Regions from separate parts of the Nesterenkonia sp. DZ6 genome, predicted to be linked through region 1. Evidence: predicted binding sites of a transcription regulator. Region 1 holds the regulator's gene; the other holds the start of a gene.
The links. The regulator LexA, encoded in region 1, represses DNA repair genes until DNA is damaged. The targets are predictions, from matches to a motif close to TCGAACANNTGTTCGA.
Positions count from the first base shown of each region.

Region 1 (7,557 bases):
GCCTGGAGCGCGTGGTCCTCGCCGGGCTCTGGGGCGAGGGCACCGTCGCAGAGGCGGAATACTCGCTGCGTGAGCTCTCCGCGCTCGCCGAGACCGCAGGCTCCACCGTGCTCGACGGCTTCCTGCAGCGCCGGGCCAAGCCGGACCCCGGCACCTTCTTCGGCTCCGGCAAGGCCGAAGAGATCCGCGTCGCAGTGGCCGAGCTCGGCGCCGACACCGTCGTGGTCGACTCCGAGCTCGCACCCTCCCAGCGCCGCGGCCTGGAGGACATCGTGAAGGTCAAGGTCATCGACCGGACCGGCCTGATCCTCGACATCTTCGCGCAGCACGCGAAGTCCCGGGAGGGCAAGGCCCAGGTGGAGCTGGCCCAGATGGAATACATGCTCCCGCGCCTGCGCGGCTGGGGCGAGTCGCTGTCCCGCCAGGCCGGCGGCCAGGTTGGTGGCGCGAGTGCCGGCATCGGGTCACGCGGTCCAGGTGAGACCAAGATCGAGCTGGACCGTCGGCGGATCAACGCGCGCATGGCCAAGCTCCGCAAGGACATCGCCGCGATGAAACCGGCTCGGGACGCGAAGCGGGCCAACCGCAAACGCAACGCCGTGCCCTCCGTCGCGATCGCCGGATACACCAACGCGGGCAAGTCCTCGTTGCTGAACCGGCTCACCGACGCCGGGGTCCTGGTGGAGAACGCCCTGTTCGCCACCCTGGACCCCACCACCCGCAAGGCGGTCACCCCGGACGGGATCGGCTACACGCTCTCGGACACGGTCGGCTTCGTCCGACAGCTGCCCACCCAGCTGATCGAGGCGTTCCGCTCCACGCTGGAGGAGGTGGCCGACGCCGACCTCATCCTGCACGTGGTCGACGCCTCCCACCCCGAGCCCGAGGGCCAGATCAGCGCGGTCCGCACGGTGCTGGCCGAGGTCGACGCCGATGAGGTGGACGAGGTCATCGTGCTGAACAAGGCCGACGTCGCAGACTGGGACGTGGTGGAACGGATCCGCCGTCGTGAGCCGCACACCATCGTGGTCTCGGCGCACACCGGGGAGGGGATCGAGGAGCTGCGCGAACTGATCAGCCGCTCCATCCCGCGTCCCAGCGTCCCGCTGCAGCTCATGGTGCCCTATGACCAGGGTGACATCGTCTCCAGGCTCCACGCGGAGGACGCCGAGATCCTCTCCACCGAGTACCTGGAGGAGGGCACGCTGCTGAAGGTGCTGGTCCGCCGGGAACTCGTCGGGGACCTCGCCGAGTTCCAGGTCCAGGCAGAGCCGACGCCTTGAGCGTGAGCACCAGCCGGTCCACGGGATACCAGGAGACCACGGACCTGCTCGAGCGCGCCGTCACCGCCATGGGCGGAGTCAAGCGCGAGGGGCAGGTGACCATGGCCGAACATGTGGCCATGGCGCTGCGCAAGCGCCGTCACCTCCTGGTCCAGGCCGGCACCGGCACGGGCAAGTCACTGGCCTATCTGGTGCCGGCGGTGGTCCACGCACTGGACGCGGAGAAGCCGGTGCTGATCTCCACCGCCACGCTGGCGCTTCAGGCCCAGATCATGGGCCGTGATCTTCCGCGCCTGCTGGAGAACATCGCCGAGCACGTGGACCGACCGGTCGACGTGGCCCTGGTCAAAGGCCGCGCGAACTACGCCTGCAAGCACAAGATGGACGGCGGCTTCCCCGAGGACGACGACGAACAGGCGCTCTTCGCCTTCGCCGACGAACCCACCGGCGGGGTCACCGCCTTCGAACCCGGCTCTCAGCTGGGCAAGGAGATCGTGGCGCTGCGCGAGTGGGCCGAGGTCACCGAGACCGGGGACCGGGATGACCTGCCCAACGGGGTGACCGACCGGGCCTGGCGGCAGATCTCGGTGAACGCGGTGGACTGCATCGGCCCGCGCAAATGCCCGATGGCGGCAGAGTGCTTCTCCGAGCGAGCCCGGGAGAAGGCCAAGGACGCCGACCTGGTGATCACGAATCACGCCATGCTGGCCATTGATGCCTTCGAGGGGCTCGACGTGCTGCCGGACCATGACGCCGTCATCGTCGATGAGGCCCATGAACTGGCCGACCGGGTGACCTCCGCGGTGACCGCGCAGCTCTCCGCACAGATGATCAAGGCCGCGGCCTCCTCCGCTCGGCGGCACACCGCCATCAACGTCGAAGCGCTGCAGAGCTCCGCGGTCGCCGTGGAGGCGGCCTTCCACCGGATCGACTCGGGCCTGCTCGCGCGCGGCCTGAACCCGCAGCAGCGCGAGGCGGTCGAGCTGGCCCGCAACGCCGCACGGACCGCACTTTCGGACTCGAAGCCGACCGGTGACGCCGAGGCCGATCCCGGGCGCAGCACCGCCAGGTCCCGGATGCAGGCCGTGCTCGACACCGCCAACCGGATCCTGGACTCCCCGGACACCCCCGACGTGGTCTGGCTCAACAGGCCCGGAGCGTTCGTGCCGGGTCGGGGCTACCAGGAGGCAGATCTGGATGAGTCCCCACTCATCTACGTCGCACCCACCTCGGTGGCCGGGCGGCTGCGTGAAGGCCTCTTCGGTGATCGCACCGTGGTGCTGACCTCCGCGACGCTGACCATCGGCGACAGCTTCGACCCCGTGGCCGGGTCACTGGGCCTGGCGGGGGAGAAGGCCCCGGCCTGGGACGCCGTGGATGTGGGCAGCCCCTTCGACTACCCCAAACAGGGGGTGCTCTATGTGGCCAAGCACCTGCCGCCGCCGTCGATGAAGACCGCCCAGGCCCAGCGTGATGAGCTGGCCGGTCTCATCGAGGCCTCCAAGGGTGCGACCCTCGCGCTGTTCTCCTCTCGCCGCGCCGCCGAGGAGGCGGCCGAGGATCTGCGGCAGCGCCTTGATATCCCTATCCTCTGCCAGGGCGACTCGACGATGTCCGCGCTGGTGCGCGCCTTCGCTGAGGATGAGGAGACCTGCCTGTTCGGCACCATGAGCCTCTGGCAGGGCGTGGATGTGCCCGGCCGGTCCTGCCGGCTGGTGGCCATCGACCGGATCCCGTTCCCACGACCGGATGATCCACTGGTCAGTGCGCGCAGCCAGGAGGTCACCAAGCATGGCGGCAACGGGTTCATGCAGGTCGCTGCCACCCACGCCGCCACCCGGCTGGCCCAGGGTGCTGGACGGCTGATCCGCACCTCGGAGGACAAGGGGGTGCTGGCCATATTGGACTCACGCCTGGCCAATGCGCGTTACGGCGGCTTCCTGAAGCAATCGATGCCAGATTTCTGGCCCACCGTCAACGGGGATCTGGCCCGCGGGGCGCTGGCCCGGCTGGCCGAGTCAGACGGCTAGCTCGACCTGTGAGGTGAGTCGGGTGCTGCGAGCTGGGCTCAGTGCGCTTCCCGGGTGAGGCTGCAGAAGAGAATCAATCCCACATGATGGGTGACCACGGGAGGCTCACAGACGATGTCGGATCCAAGACGCACCACAGGCTCAGGCCCCATGACCTGCTTCTGGGTGCTGGCGGCAGCGCTCACCCTGGCCGGCTGCGCCGAAGGCGTTGGGGATGACGACGCCGCGCCCGCTGTGCCGACCGATGCGCACAGCGATACTGACACCGCGCGGCCCGACATCGACGACGATGAAGCCGACCAGGCGGAGACTGACGAACCTCAGCCGGAGCAGTTCACCATCGCCGGCACGGGGGACATGCTTCTCCATGGCCCCATCATTGACGAGGCAGCTGCGCTCGCCGACGGCGCAGACTACTCGTTTGCGCCGCTGATGGGCGGGGTTGAAGATCTCATCAGTGGTGCTGATCTTGCCCTGTGCGGGCTGGAGGTGCCGATCGCCCCAGAGGGTGTGGAGCCGGCCGGTTATCCGGTGTTCGCGGCCCCGCCGGAACTCGCCGGGGATCTCGCCTCGGTGGGTTTCCACGGCTGCTCCACAGCAAACAACCATTCCTTCGACCAGGGAACGGCCGGGCAGGAGCGCACGCTCGACGTCTTCGACGACGCTGGCCTGGGACATGCGGGAACCGCGCGAACTGAAGCCGAAGCCGCCCAGCCCCAGCTCTACACGCTGGAACGCGGCGGACAAGAGGTGACGGTGGCGCATGTGGCCACCACCATGCTCCACAACCAGGCATATCCACCGCCGGAGGATGAACTGTGGCGCGTCGCCGATGTCACTCCCGAGGAGCTCACAGACCAGGCGGCCCAGGCGCGCGAGGACGGCGCCGACGTCGTCGTCGCCTCTGTGCACTGGGGTGAGGAGTATGTCCACCAGCCCGCTGAAGAGCAGCGGGACTATGGCGAGCAGCTGGCAGCCGGTGGTGAGATCGACGTGGTGTTCGGCAGCCATTCGCACACGCCCCAGCCGCTGGAACACCTCGAGGGCGGCCCGTCAGGTGAGGGCATGTGGGTGGTGTGGTCCATGGGCAATTTCCTCTCCAACCAGGACGAGGCCTGTTGCATCCCAGAAACTGCCAGCGGAACAGTGGTCTACGCAACGGTCGAGGTCAGCGACGAGGACGCCGAGGTCATCTCCATGGACTGGCTGCCCGTCACCGTGGATCGCGGCCCGACCGATGATGAGCCTCACCGAGGGATCTGGCCACTGCGCGACCTCGCCGAGGGGAACATTCCGCCTGGGGTCGAACTCAGCGCGGAAACCGTTGAAGACCGGTGGTCGCGGGTCCTCGACGTCATGACGGAGCAGGAGCTCCGCGAGGATTCACCGTCACCCACGGGGGAGGAACCCACGGTGGTGCCGCGCCGGGACTAGGACGCCGGGTCTCGGAGGGCCGGGAAGAGCTGGGGGCACCGCGGCGTGTGTGGGGGACCTGCAGCTGCCTCAGAGGCTGCGCAGCACCGTGACGACCTTGCCCATGATGGTGGACTCGTCGCCGAGGATCGGCTCATACTGCCGGTTCTGCGGGAGCAGCCAGACGTGGCCGTCGCGGCGCTTGAGCGTCTTCACGGTCGCCTCGTCATCGAGCAGGGCGGCGACGATGTCGCCGTTCTCTGCGGTGTTCTGCCGACGCACCACGACCCAGTCGCCTTCGAAGATGCCGGCCTCGATCATGGAGTCACCGCGGACCTGAAGCATGAACAGCTCGCCCTCGCCGGTGAGCTGCCGCGGCAGCGGCATGATGTCTTCGACCTGCTGATCGGCCAGGATCGGTCCACCGGCCGCGATCTGACCCACCATGGGAATCTCAGAGATCCGGCTGTCGGACTGGGTGCGGTAGCCCTGCAGCTCCACCACTGCGTCACGTGCCGCAGATTCGGCCTCCTGGGCCTGTTCGCTGAGCACGGGGGCGCCGGCAGAGTCACGCAGCACCTCCATGGCGCGCGGTCGCCCGGGCACCCGTCTGAGGTAGCCCAGCTCCTGGAGCCGCGCCAGCTGGTGAGTCACCGAGGAGAGTGAGGCCAGCCCGCAGGCGTCGCCGATCTCACGCATGGAGGGAGGGTAGCTGCGCTCGGCCAGCGACTCCTGGATGACATCGACGATCTGCCGCTGCCGATCCGTCAGTCGCGGCGCTGCCGATGAGTCCCTGGTGTTCCGCGCCATTGCTGCCTCCGTAGTTGTGCTGAGCGTTCTGCGTCCCGATGAAGCAGTGCCGGACCCGAGCGGACCGAGCTCCGAGCGGACCGAGATTCGACCCTGTACCGAAGCGGGGCTGACCCCGCCGGGACCCGTGTCAGCATCCATGTCAGACCCTGCTGGTGGACTGTTCACCGTGAGATTCGCTTCGAAGATCACTTCGAACTTGGCGCTCAGGTTACTCGAAATCGTAGAGAGATTCCATTGATTCTGCGGCGAGTCTGGTCAAGATTCGAAACTATGTGCTAGAAATAGTACACACGTTCGAATGAGAGGTTCTTCCCCATGAGTACAGCACCGCTTGCACTTGCACCTGTTGACTCCGCACCGGCTCCGGCAGTGCACCTCACTCGCCGCGGTCGCTTCCTCCTGTTGGGCCTGCCCGCGTTGGCAGTCCTGGCGGTCGCACTGTTGGGTGCGCTCATGCTGGCCACCTCGCTGCTGAACCAGGCGCAGGCCTCCTCGGGCGACGTCCCAGGCGTGGACGCACAGGTGGTCACGGTCGGCGCGGGGGACACGCTGTGGAGCGTCGCGGCCTCCGTGGACTCCGAGGAGCACGCCCAGGTCCTCATCGGGCAGATCGCTGAGCTCAACGGTCTCAACGGCTCCGAGCTCACCCCGGGCCAGGAACTGTTCGTCCCACGAGACTGAGCAGACCGCGGGAAGCTGAAGTCGGTGCGCATCACCCGGCTAGAATGTCCCGGTGACTTCATCCCGTGCCAGGAACCTGTCCCGACTGCCGCTGCGCGAGGAGCTCCAGGGTCAAGAACCCTACGGAGCCCCGCAGCTGAGCGTGAAGGCGATGCTCAATGTCAACGAGACCACCTATGACGTTCCGGCCGATGTGGTCGATGCCATCGGCAAAGAGGTCCGCGCCGCGGCCGCCCAGCTCAATCGCTACCCGGACCGCGAGTTCTCGGTCCTGCGACAGAAGCTCGCCGAATACCTGAACCGAGACCTCGCCTCCGAGGGAGAGCCGGCCGAGCTGACGGCCGAGCACATCTGGGCCGCCAACGGCTCCAACGAGATCATGCAGCACATCCTGCAGGCCTTTGCCGGCCCGGGCCGCTCGGTGCTCTCCTTCCCGCCGACCTACTCGATGTACCCGCTCTACGCCCGCGGAACCTACAGCGAGTACATCGCCGGCACCCGCGCGGCTGACTTCACCCAGACCCCTGACGACGTCGCCGCGCAGATCCGTGAGCACCGTCCCCACGTGGTGATCCTGTGTTCGCCGAACAACCCCACCGGCACCGCACTCTCGCTGGAGACCGTGGAGGCCGCCTATGCCGCCGCCGAGGAATCTCAGACCATGGTCGTGGTGGACGAGGCCTACGGCGAGTTCCGCCAGTCCGGAACCGGCTCGGCGCTGGCGCTGCTGCCCGGGCGGGAACGGCTGATCGTCTCGCGCACCATGAGCAAGGCCTTCGCGCTGGCGGGTGGCCGACTGGGCTACCTGGCCGCGGCCCCCGAGGTCACCGACGCCATGCGACTGGTGCGGCTGCCGTACCACCTCTCCGCGGTGACGCAGGCGACCGCCGTCGCCGCCCTGGACCACTCGAGAACCCTGATGGCCAATGTGGAACGGATCAAGGAACAGCGCGACAGGATCGTCACCGCGCTGGGGCAGATGGGTCTGCACCCGGCGCCGTCGGACGCCAACTTCGTCTTCTTCGGCGGCCTCACCGACGAGAAGGCCGCCTGGCAGCACCTGCTCGAGGACGGGATCCTGATCCGTGACGTCGGCATCCCCGGGCATCTGCGCGTGACCGCCGGCACCGAGGAGGAGACCGGCGACTTCCTGGCCTCGCTGCAGCGATTCATCACCAGCACCACCGCGTAGACTGAAGCGTTGGCGTACCCCACCACCAAGCAGGAGTTATGGGAGCAGAATTGATCTCCGGGCGCATCGCCCAGATGGAACGTGTCACCAGCGAGTCCAGCGTCAAGGTCCGGATGGACCTCGACGGGACCGGCACCTCGAACAT
Region 1 is NZ_JAJOYW010000001.1:603,223-610,779, reverse strand. It holds gene hflX (GTPase HflX) at 1-1,283, shown strand, start outside; gene LTH93_RS02730 (ATP-dependent DNA helicase) at 1,286-3,313, shown strand; gene LTH93_RS02725 (CapA family protein) at 3,464-4,747, shown strand; gene lexA (transcriptional repressor LexA) at 4,817-5,536, opposite strand; gene LTH93_RS02715 (LysM peptidoglycan-binding domain-containing protein) at 5,855-6,220, shown strand; gene LTH93_RS02710 (histidinol-phosphate transaminase) at 6,273-7,412, shown strand; gene hisB (imidazoleglycerol-phosphate dehydratase HisB) at 7,451-7,557, shown strand, end outside.

Region 2 (7,557 bases), 250 kb from region 1:
CGAAGCGGAAGGTCTCCAGCTTCACCCGGATCGCCTCACGCTCACCCTTGGAGACCACGTTGAGCGAGGCCAGGCCGACGGCGCGCTCGGCCGCCTCCCGCTGCGAGAAGTGCACCACGTAGACCGGGGCCTGGTGCGTGGTGACCAGCTCCTCGAGCTTGGTCTGCAGCGCGGTGGTGGAGTACTCATAGCTCAGCGGCACCGGACGTTCGGCGCTGGAGACCGTGACGACGTCGCGCCCGGTCCCTGCACTGAGCCGAGCCTCGAACCGGGAGGTGTCGCCCAGGGTGGCGGACATCAGCAGGAACTGCGCCCGGCTGCCGGCGGCGCCGTGGCCCGGGGTGCCGGGTTCCGCGCGACCGGTGAGCTCCAGCAGCGGGACCTGCCAGGCCCAGCCGCGCTGCGGATCGGCGTAGAAGTGGAACTCGTCCATGATGACCGGGCCGACGTTGGCGTCGCGGCCGTCGCGCAGCGCCTCATTGGCGAGGATCTCCGCGGTGCAGCACACGATCGGGGCGCCCGCGTTGACCGAGGAGTCACCGGTGACCATCCCGACGTTCTCGGCGCCGAAGATCTCCACCAGGGAGAAGAACTTCTCCGAGACAAGCGCCTTGATCGGGGCGGTGTAGACGCTGCGCTCGCCGCGGGAGAGCGCGAAGAAGTGCGCCGCGGTCGCGACCAGGGACTTGCCTGAGCCGGTGGGGGTGGCCATGATGACGTGCTGGCCGTCGGCCAGCTCCAGGATGGCGTCCTGCTGGGCGGGGTAGAGGGTGAGCCCCTGGGTCTGGGTCCAGGCTTCGAAGGCCGCGTAGAGCTCCTCCGGTCCGGCGGGGCCTTCGCCTTCGGCGGAGGTTTCCAGCTTGTGCAGCCGCTTGGCGGCGGTCACGGCGCTCACCAGCCGCGTTCCCGCCATGCGGGGAGCTGGGCGCGTTCGGCGCCCAACGTCGTGGGGTCGCCGTGGCCGGGGTGGATGATCGTGTCGTCCTCGTAGTCGGCGAAGAGCCGGGCCTCGACGTCGTCGAGCAGCGTGGCGAAGTCTTCGGCCGACCAGGTCTTCCCGACGCCGCCGGGGAAGAGCGAGTCCCCGGTGAAGATGTGGGTGGGGCCGTCTTCGACCCGGTAGACGAAGGCCATGGACCCGGGGGTGTGGCCGCGCAGGTGGATCACGTTCAGGTCGACGCCGTCGTAGGAGAGCACCTCGCCGTGGCTGAGCCGCCGGTCGATGGTGACGTTCTTCTCGGCCTCGATGGCGGGCGCGTCCTCGGCGCCGGCCGCGGACTCCGGGCCGGAGGTTGCTGCAGCTCCGGCCCCCGGGGCGTTGAGCAGCTCTTCGAGGGCGCGGATGTGATCCCAGTGCGAGTGCGTGGTGAGCACCGCGGTCAGCTCCAGCGGGCAGGGCGTGTCCTGGGCGGCTTCAGCGAGCAGACCGCGGATGGCCCCGGCGTCGTCGGCGGCATCGATGAGCACCTGGACCCCGGACTTCTTCGCGGTGAGCAGATACACGTTGTTGTTCATCTCGGAGACCGAGATGCGGCGAAGCGTGATCGCAGGGAGATCGTAGAGCAGAGAACTGTCAGAGGCCATGGGGCTCAGTCTAAGGTCTGGCGACCTCGCGGAGTCACGAAGCGGACGTCGCCCGGCGCATAGGCCAGCTGCTTGGCCGGGCTCAGGATCCCGGCCGAGATCAGCGCATCTTCGAGACGCTCCGTGGTGCTCACGATCGGGTACGCCCCGGCTTCTTCCAGCTCTCCGGCGGGGGCGTAGCCCCAGCGGACGCCGATGCAGCGCAGGCCGTGGGCTGCGGCGCCGTCCACGTCGAAGATCCGGTCACCGACCATGATCACCCTGGCGTCGGGGGCCGTCTCACTGAGCGGGCCCGCGGCGGGGTCCAGGCCGATCGCTTCCAGCGCGGCGCCGAGGATGGGGCCCTTGCCGTCGTGCGGGACGGACTCGTCCTCGGGGGAACCCTGCACCGCGGCGAAGTGCTCGCGAATGCCCTGGATGCTCAGCAGCCGCTCGGCCAGTCCGGTGGGCTTCGAGGTCGCCACCGCGCAGACCACACCGGCGGCGTTGAGTGTGCGCAGCAGCTCCTCGATCCCCGGGTAGACCCGGCTCGCCTGCATGCCCTCGGCGAGGTAGCGCTGCCGGTACTCCTCCACGATCGACGGGATCAGCGCCTCGGTGACGCCGGGCAGGCTGGCCAGCGAAGTGGCCAGCGGCGGACCGACGAACGAGTCCAGCACCTCCTGATCGGGGATCTCGATCCCGTGCACGCCCAATGCATGGACGACGCCGAGGGTGATCGCCCCGGCCGGATCGACCAGGGTGCCGTCGAGGTCGAAGAGCACCACCCGGATGTCGGAGGTGTCAGCAACGTCGACGGGGGAGTCAACGGTGGGGCGGGCGGTGGCAGGGGCGGCGGGGGAGTCAGAGATCACGGCGCCATTCTGACATGGACCGACGTGGCGTCGTCGTCGGGGTGATGAATGCCACCCCGCGCTGAGCGGCCGAATCTCCGAGCACTTGGGCCCGAAAGCCGGGTCAGATGCGCGGAGAATCCGCCTTTCGACGCAGGGAGCGCCCGGTCCCGAACGGGCGGACCGCCCCCACCCCGCCCTGGCTTCGAACGTTTGTTCGAACGGGTCAGGGGTTCTACACTGAATCACGTGTCAGAGCGAGCAGCCGAAACAGCCATCATCGAATCCGTGGACGATTACTACGCCGAGGGTGCGCGACGAAAATCCGCCACCAACGGGACGATCGGTCATGCCGAAGCCGACCGGATCGTGGTCCAGGGTGCGCGCGAGCACAACCTCAAAGACGTCACCGTCGAGCTGCCGCGCAACTCGTTCATCGTGTTCACCGGCCTCTCCGGCTCCGGCAAATCCTCGCTCGCCTTCGACACCATCTTCGCCGAGGGCCAGCGCCGCTACGTCGAGTCGCTCTCCGCCTACGCCCGGCAGTTCCTCGGCCGGGTGGACAAGCCCGACATCGACTTCATCGAAGGCCTCTCCCCGGCGGTCTCCATCGACCAGAAGTCCACCTCCAAGAACCCCCGCTCCACCGTGGGCACGGTCACCGAGATCCACGACTACCTGCGCCTGCTCTGGGCCCGGATCGGGATCCCGCACTGCCCCACCTGCGGCGAGAAGATCGAACGCCAGACCCCGCAGCAGATCGTCGACCAGGTCCTCGGCTTCCCCGAGAAGACCCGCTTCCAGGTCCTGGCCCCGGTGGTCCGCGGTCGCAAGGGTGAGTTCAAGGACCTCTTCCGCGACCTCGCCTCCGAAGGCTTCTCGCGCGCCATCGTCGACGGCGAGATCATCCAGCTCAGCGAACCGCCCACGCTGGAGAAGACCTATAAGCACCAGATCGAAGTGATCATCGACCGGCTCGTCATCCGCGAAGGCATGCGCCAGCGGCTCACCGACTCGGTGGAGACCGCGCTGAAGCTCGCCGACGGGCGCCTGGTCATCGACCTGGTCGACCTCGACGAGGACGGCGAACCCACCAATGAAAAAGTCCCCGAAGGTCTCACCGGCCCCAAGCAGCGGCCCTTCTCCGAGAACCTGGCCTGCCCGAACGAGCACCCGCTGGCTCTGGACGAGATCGAGCCGCGCTCCTTCTCCTTCAACAACCCCTTCGGCGCCTGCGAGGTCTGCTCCGGCATCGGCTCCAGCCTCGAGGTGGACATCGACCTGGTCATCCCCGATGACACCCTCTCGCTCGAGGGCGGCGCCATCGCCCCCTGGGCCCTGGGCAAGGCCTCCAAGGACTACTGGCTCCGGCTGATCACCGCGCTCTCCAATGAGCTGGACTTCTCGGTGCGCACCCCCTGGAAGGACCTGCCCAAGAAGGTGCAGAAGGCGCTGCTGCACGGCCGCAACCACAAGGTCGTCGTGCAGTACCGCAACCGCTTCGGCCGCGAACGCACCTACTCCACCGGGTTCGAAGGCGCGCTCTCCTACATCTCGCGCAAGCACCTCGAGGTGGAGTCCGACAACGCCCGGGACCGCTACGCGCAGTACATGCGCCAGATCCCCTGCCCGGCCTGCAACGGTCAGCGGCTGAACCCCGCCGCGCTCGCGGTCACCGTGCAGGGCGCCTCGATCGCCGAGATCGCCCGGCTCCCGCTGGACAAGTGCGCCGAGTTCTTCTCCACCGTGAAGCTCTCCGCCCGCGACGCCACCATCGCCGACCAGGTGCTCAAAGAGATCCTGGCCCGGCTGAACTTCCTGCTCGACGTGGGCCTGAGCTACCTGAACCTGGAGCGCGCCGCCGGCACGCTCTCCGGCGGCGAGGCCCAGCGGATCCGGCTCGCCACCCAGATCGGCTCCGGCCTGGTCGGGGTGCTCTACGTCCTGGACGAGCCCTCCATCGGGCTGCACCAGCGCGACAACGCCCGGCTGATCCAGACCCTCACCCGGCTGCGCGACCTCGGCAACACCCTGATCGTGGTCGAACACGACGAGGACACCATCGCCGAGGCCGACTGGATCGTGGACATCGGACCCGGCGCCGGTGAGCGCGGCGGCGAGATCGTGCACTCCGGCTCCGTGCAGGGGCTGCGCGACAACACCCACTCGATCACCGGGGACTACCTCTCCGGCCGGCGCAGCATCCCGATCCCGGCGCAGCGCCGCCCGGTGGACAAGACCCGGATGCTCAAGGTCATCGAGGCCCAGGAGAACAACCTGGACAAGGTCTCCGTGGAGATCCCGCTCGGGATCTTCCTCTCCGTCACCGGCGTCTCCGGCTCCGGCAAGTCCACGCTGATCAACGAGATCCTCTACAAGTCGCTGGCGAACAAGCTCAACGGCGCCAAGCAGGTCCCCGGCCGGCACCGCCGGATCGACGGGATCGACGATCACCTGGACAAGGTGATCCACGTGGACCAGTCACCGATCGGGCGCACCCCGCGCTCCAACCCGGCCACCTACACCGGGGTCTTCGACCACGTCCGCAAACTCTTCGCCCAGGCGCCGGAGTCCAAGACCCGCGGCTACCAGCCCGGCCGGTTCTCCTTCAACATCAAGGGCGGACGCTGCGAGTCCTGCTCCGGCGACGGCACGCTGAAGATCGAGATGAACTTCCTGCCCGACGTCTACGTGCCCTGCGAGGTCTGCCACGGCGCCCGGTACAACCGCGAGACCCTCGAGGTGAAGTACAAGAACAAGAACATCGCCGAGGTGCTCGACATGCCGATCGAGCAGGCCGCGGAGTTCTTCGCCGCCTTCGCCCCGATCGCCCGGCACCTCAACACCCTGGTCGAAGTGGGCCTCGGCTACGTGAGGCTCGGCCAGTCCGCCACCACGCTCTCCGGCGGCGAGGCCCAGCGGGTGAAGCTCGCCTCGGAGCTGCAGCGACGCTCCAACGGGCGCAGCGTCTACGTGCTGGACGAGCCCACCACCGGGCTGCACTTCGAAGACATCCGCAAACTCCTGCAGGTCCTGCAGGGGCTGGTGGAGAAGGGCAACAGCGTGATCACCATCGAGCACAACCTCGATGTGATCAAGTCCTCCGACTGGGTCATCGACCTCGGCCCCGAAGGGGGCAGCGGCGGCGGGCTCGTCGTCGCGCAGGGCACTCCGGAGAAGGTCGCCGCCACGGCAGAGAAGACAGGATCCCACACGGGCGCATTCCTTGCCGCACTGCTAAAGTGAGTGGGCCAGTTCACAGAGCGGCACCCACGTCACACAGCAGGACTACGTCGCTGATCAGCGAGTAAGCGGAGGCACCAGGTGAGCACCACCCCCGAGGCGCAGGAGTCTGAGCGCGTCGCCACCAATGATGCGGTCCGCAAGACCTTCGAGATCGCCGTGAAGCTGTCCTGCCGGCCCATCATCACCGGGCTGGAGAACACCCCCGCCGAGGGCGGGTTCATCGTCGCCTCCAACCACCTCTCCTTCCTGGACTCGGTGCTGATCCAGGCGCTCTTCCCTCGCACCGTGAGCTTCTTCGCCAAGGCCGAGTACTTCAATCAGACCGGGGTCAAGGGCCGCGCGATGAAGCTGTTCTTCGAATCCGTCGGCTCGGTCCCGGTGGAGCGCCAGCGCCAGTCCGCCTCCGTCGAGGCGCTCTTCGAACTGGGCGCCATCGCGCAGGCGGGCCACGGCGTCGGGATCTACCCCGAGGGCACCCGCAGCCGCGACGGCCGGCTCTACCGCGGCAAGAACGGGGTCGGCTGGCTCGCCGTCGCCACCGGGCTGCCCGTGATCCCGGTCGGGCTGCGCGGCACCGAGGCGCTGCAGAAGCCGGACTCGCGGATGGTCCGACCGCGCAAGTTCGAGATGCACGTGGGGGAGCCGCTGCAGTTCCCGCAGCTGGGCAAGAAGCACCCGCTGCCGGCCCGCCGGGCGGCCACCGAGCAGATCATGGACGCCATCGCCGCGCTCAGCGGCCAGGAGCGGGTAGCCAGCTACAACGCGCCGCCCGCCGAGGCCGATGGCTGACCCCACCTCCTACCGACCTCGCACCGGGGAGATCCCCACCAACCCCGGGGTCTACCGCTTCATCGACCCGCACGGCCGGGTGGTCTACGTGGGCAAGGCCAAGAACCTGCGCGCGCGGCTGAACTCCTACTTCGCCCGGGTCGCCACCCTGCACCCGAAGACCTACGCCATGGTGCATGCCGCCTCCAGCGTGGAGTGGACCGTGGTCGGCTCCGAGCTCGAGGCGATCCAGCTCGAATACACCTGGATCAAGCAGCACACCCCGCGGTTCAACATCATGTACCGCGACGACAAGTCCTACCCCTACCTCGCGGTCACCATGAACGAGAAGTACCCGCGGGTCCAGGTGATGCGCGGGGACAAGAAGCCCGGGGTGAAGTACTTCGGACCCTTCTACCCGGCCAAGGCGATCCGCGAGACCGTGGACACCATGCTGCGGGTCTTCCCGGTGCGCAGCTGCTCCGCCGGGGTCTTCAAGCGCGCCAAGGCCTCCGGCCGGCCCTGCCTGCTGGGCTACATCGGCAAGTGCGCCGCGCCCTGCGTGGGGGAGATCAGCGAAGAAGACCACCGCAGGCTCGCCGAGGAGTTCTGCGAGGTGATGGCCGGGCGCCCCGGCCCGCAGGTCCGCCGGATCACCAACGAGATGAAGGCCGCCGTGGCCGAGCTGCGCTACGAGGACGCCGGGAGGCACCGCGACGACCTCGAGGCCATCCGTCGGGTCTTCGAACGAAACTCCGTGGTGCTCTCGGAGGACACCGAGGCCGACATCTTCGCCTTCGCCGAGGACGAGCTCGAAGCCGCCGCCCAGGTCTTCCACGTCCGGCAGGGCCGGATCCGCGGTCAGCGCGGCTGGGTCGTGGAGAAGGTCGAGGAGACCGACGCCGGCGCCATGGTCGAGCAGCTGCTGATGCAGGTCTACGGCTCCATGGCCGACACCGAACGGATCCCGCCCGAGGTGCTGGTCCCCGCCCTGCCGGACAATGCCGAGGAGATGACCGCCTGGCTGCGCCAGCTGCGCAGCGACTCGGGCGAGGGTAAGGCGCAGATCAGCCTGCGCGTGCCCCAGCGCGGCGACAAGGCCGCCCTGCTGGGCACCGTGCAGGAG
Region 2 is NZ_JAJOYW010000001.1:352,811-360,367, reverse strand. It holds gene LTH93_RS01645 (DEAD/DEAH box helicase) at 1-913, opposite strand, end outside; gene LTH93_RS01640 (MBL fold metallo-hydrolase) at 892-1,584, opposite strand; gene LTH93_RS01635 (HAD hydrolase-like protein) at 1,590-2,438, opposite strand; gene uvrA (excinuclease ABC subunit UvrA) at 2,760-5,663, shown strand; gene LTH93_RS01625 (lysophospholipid acyltransferase family protein) at 5,742-6,452, shown strand; gene uvrC (excinuclease ABC subunit UvrC) at 6,445-7,557, shown strand, end outside.
Region 2: uvrA (excinuclease ABC subunit UvrA) is a predicted target of LexA. The motif match lies at 2,623-2,638, and genes of this name have one in related genera.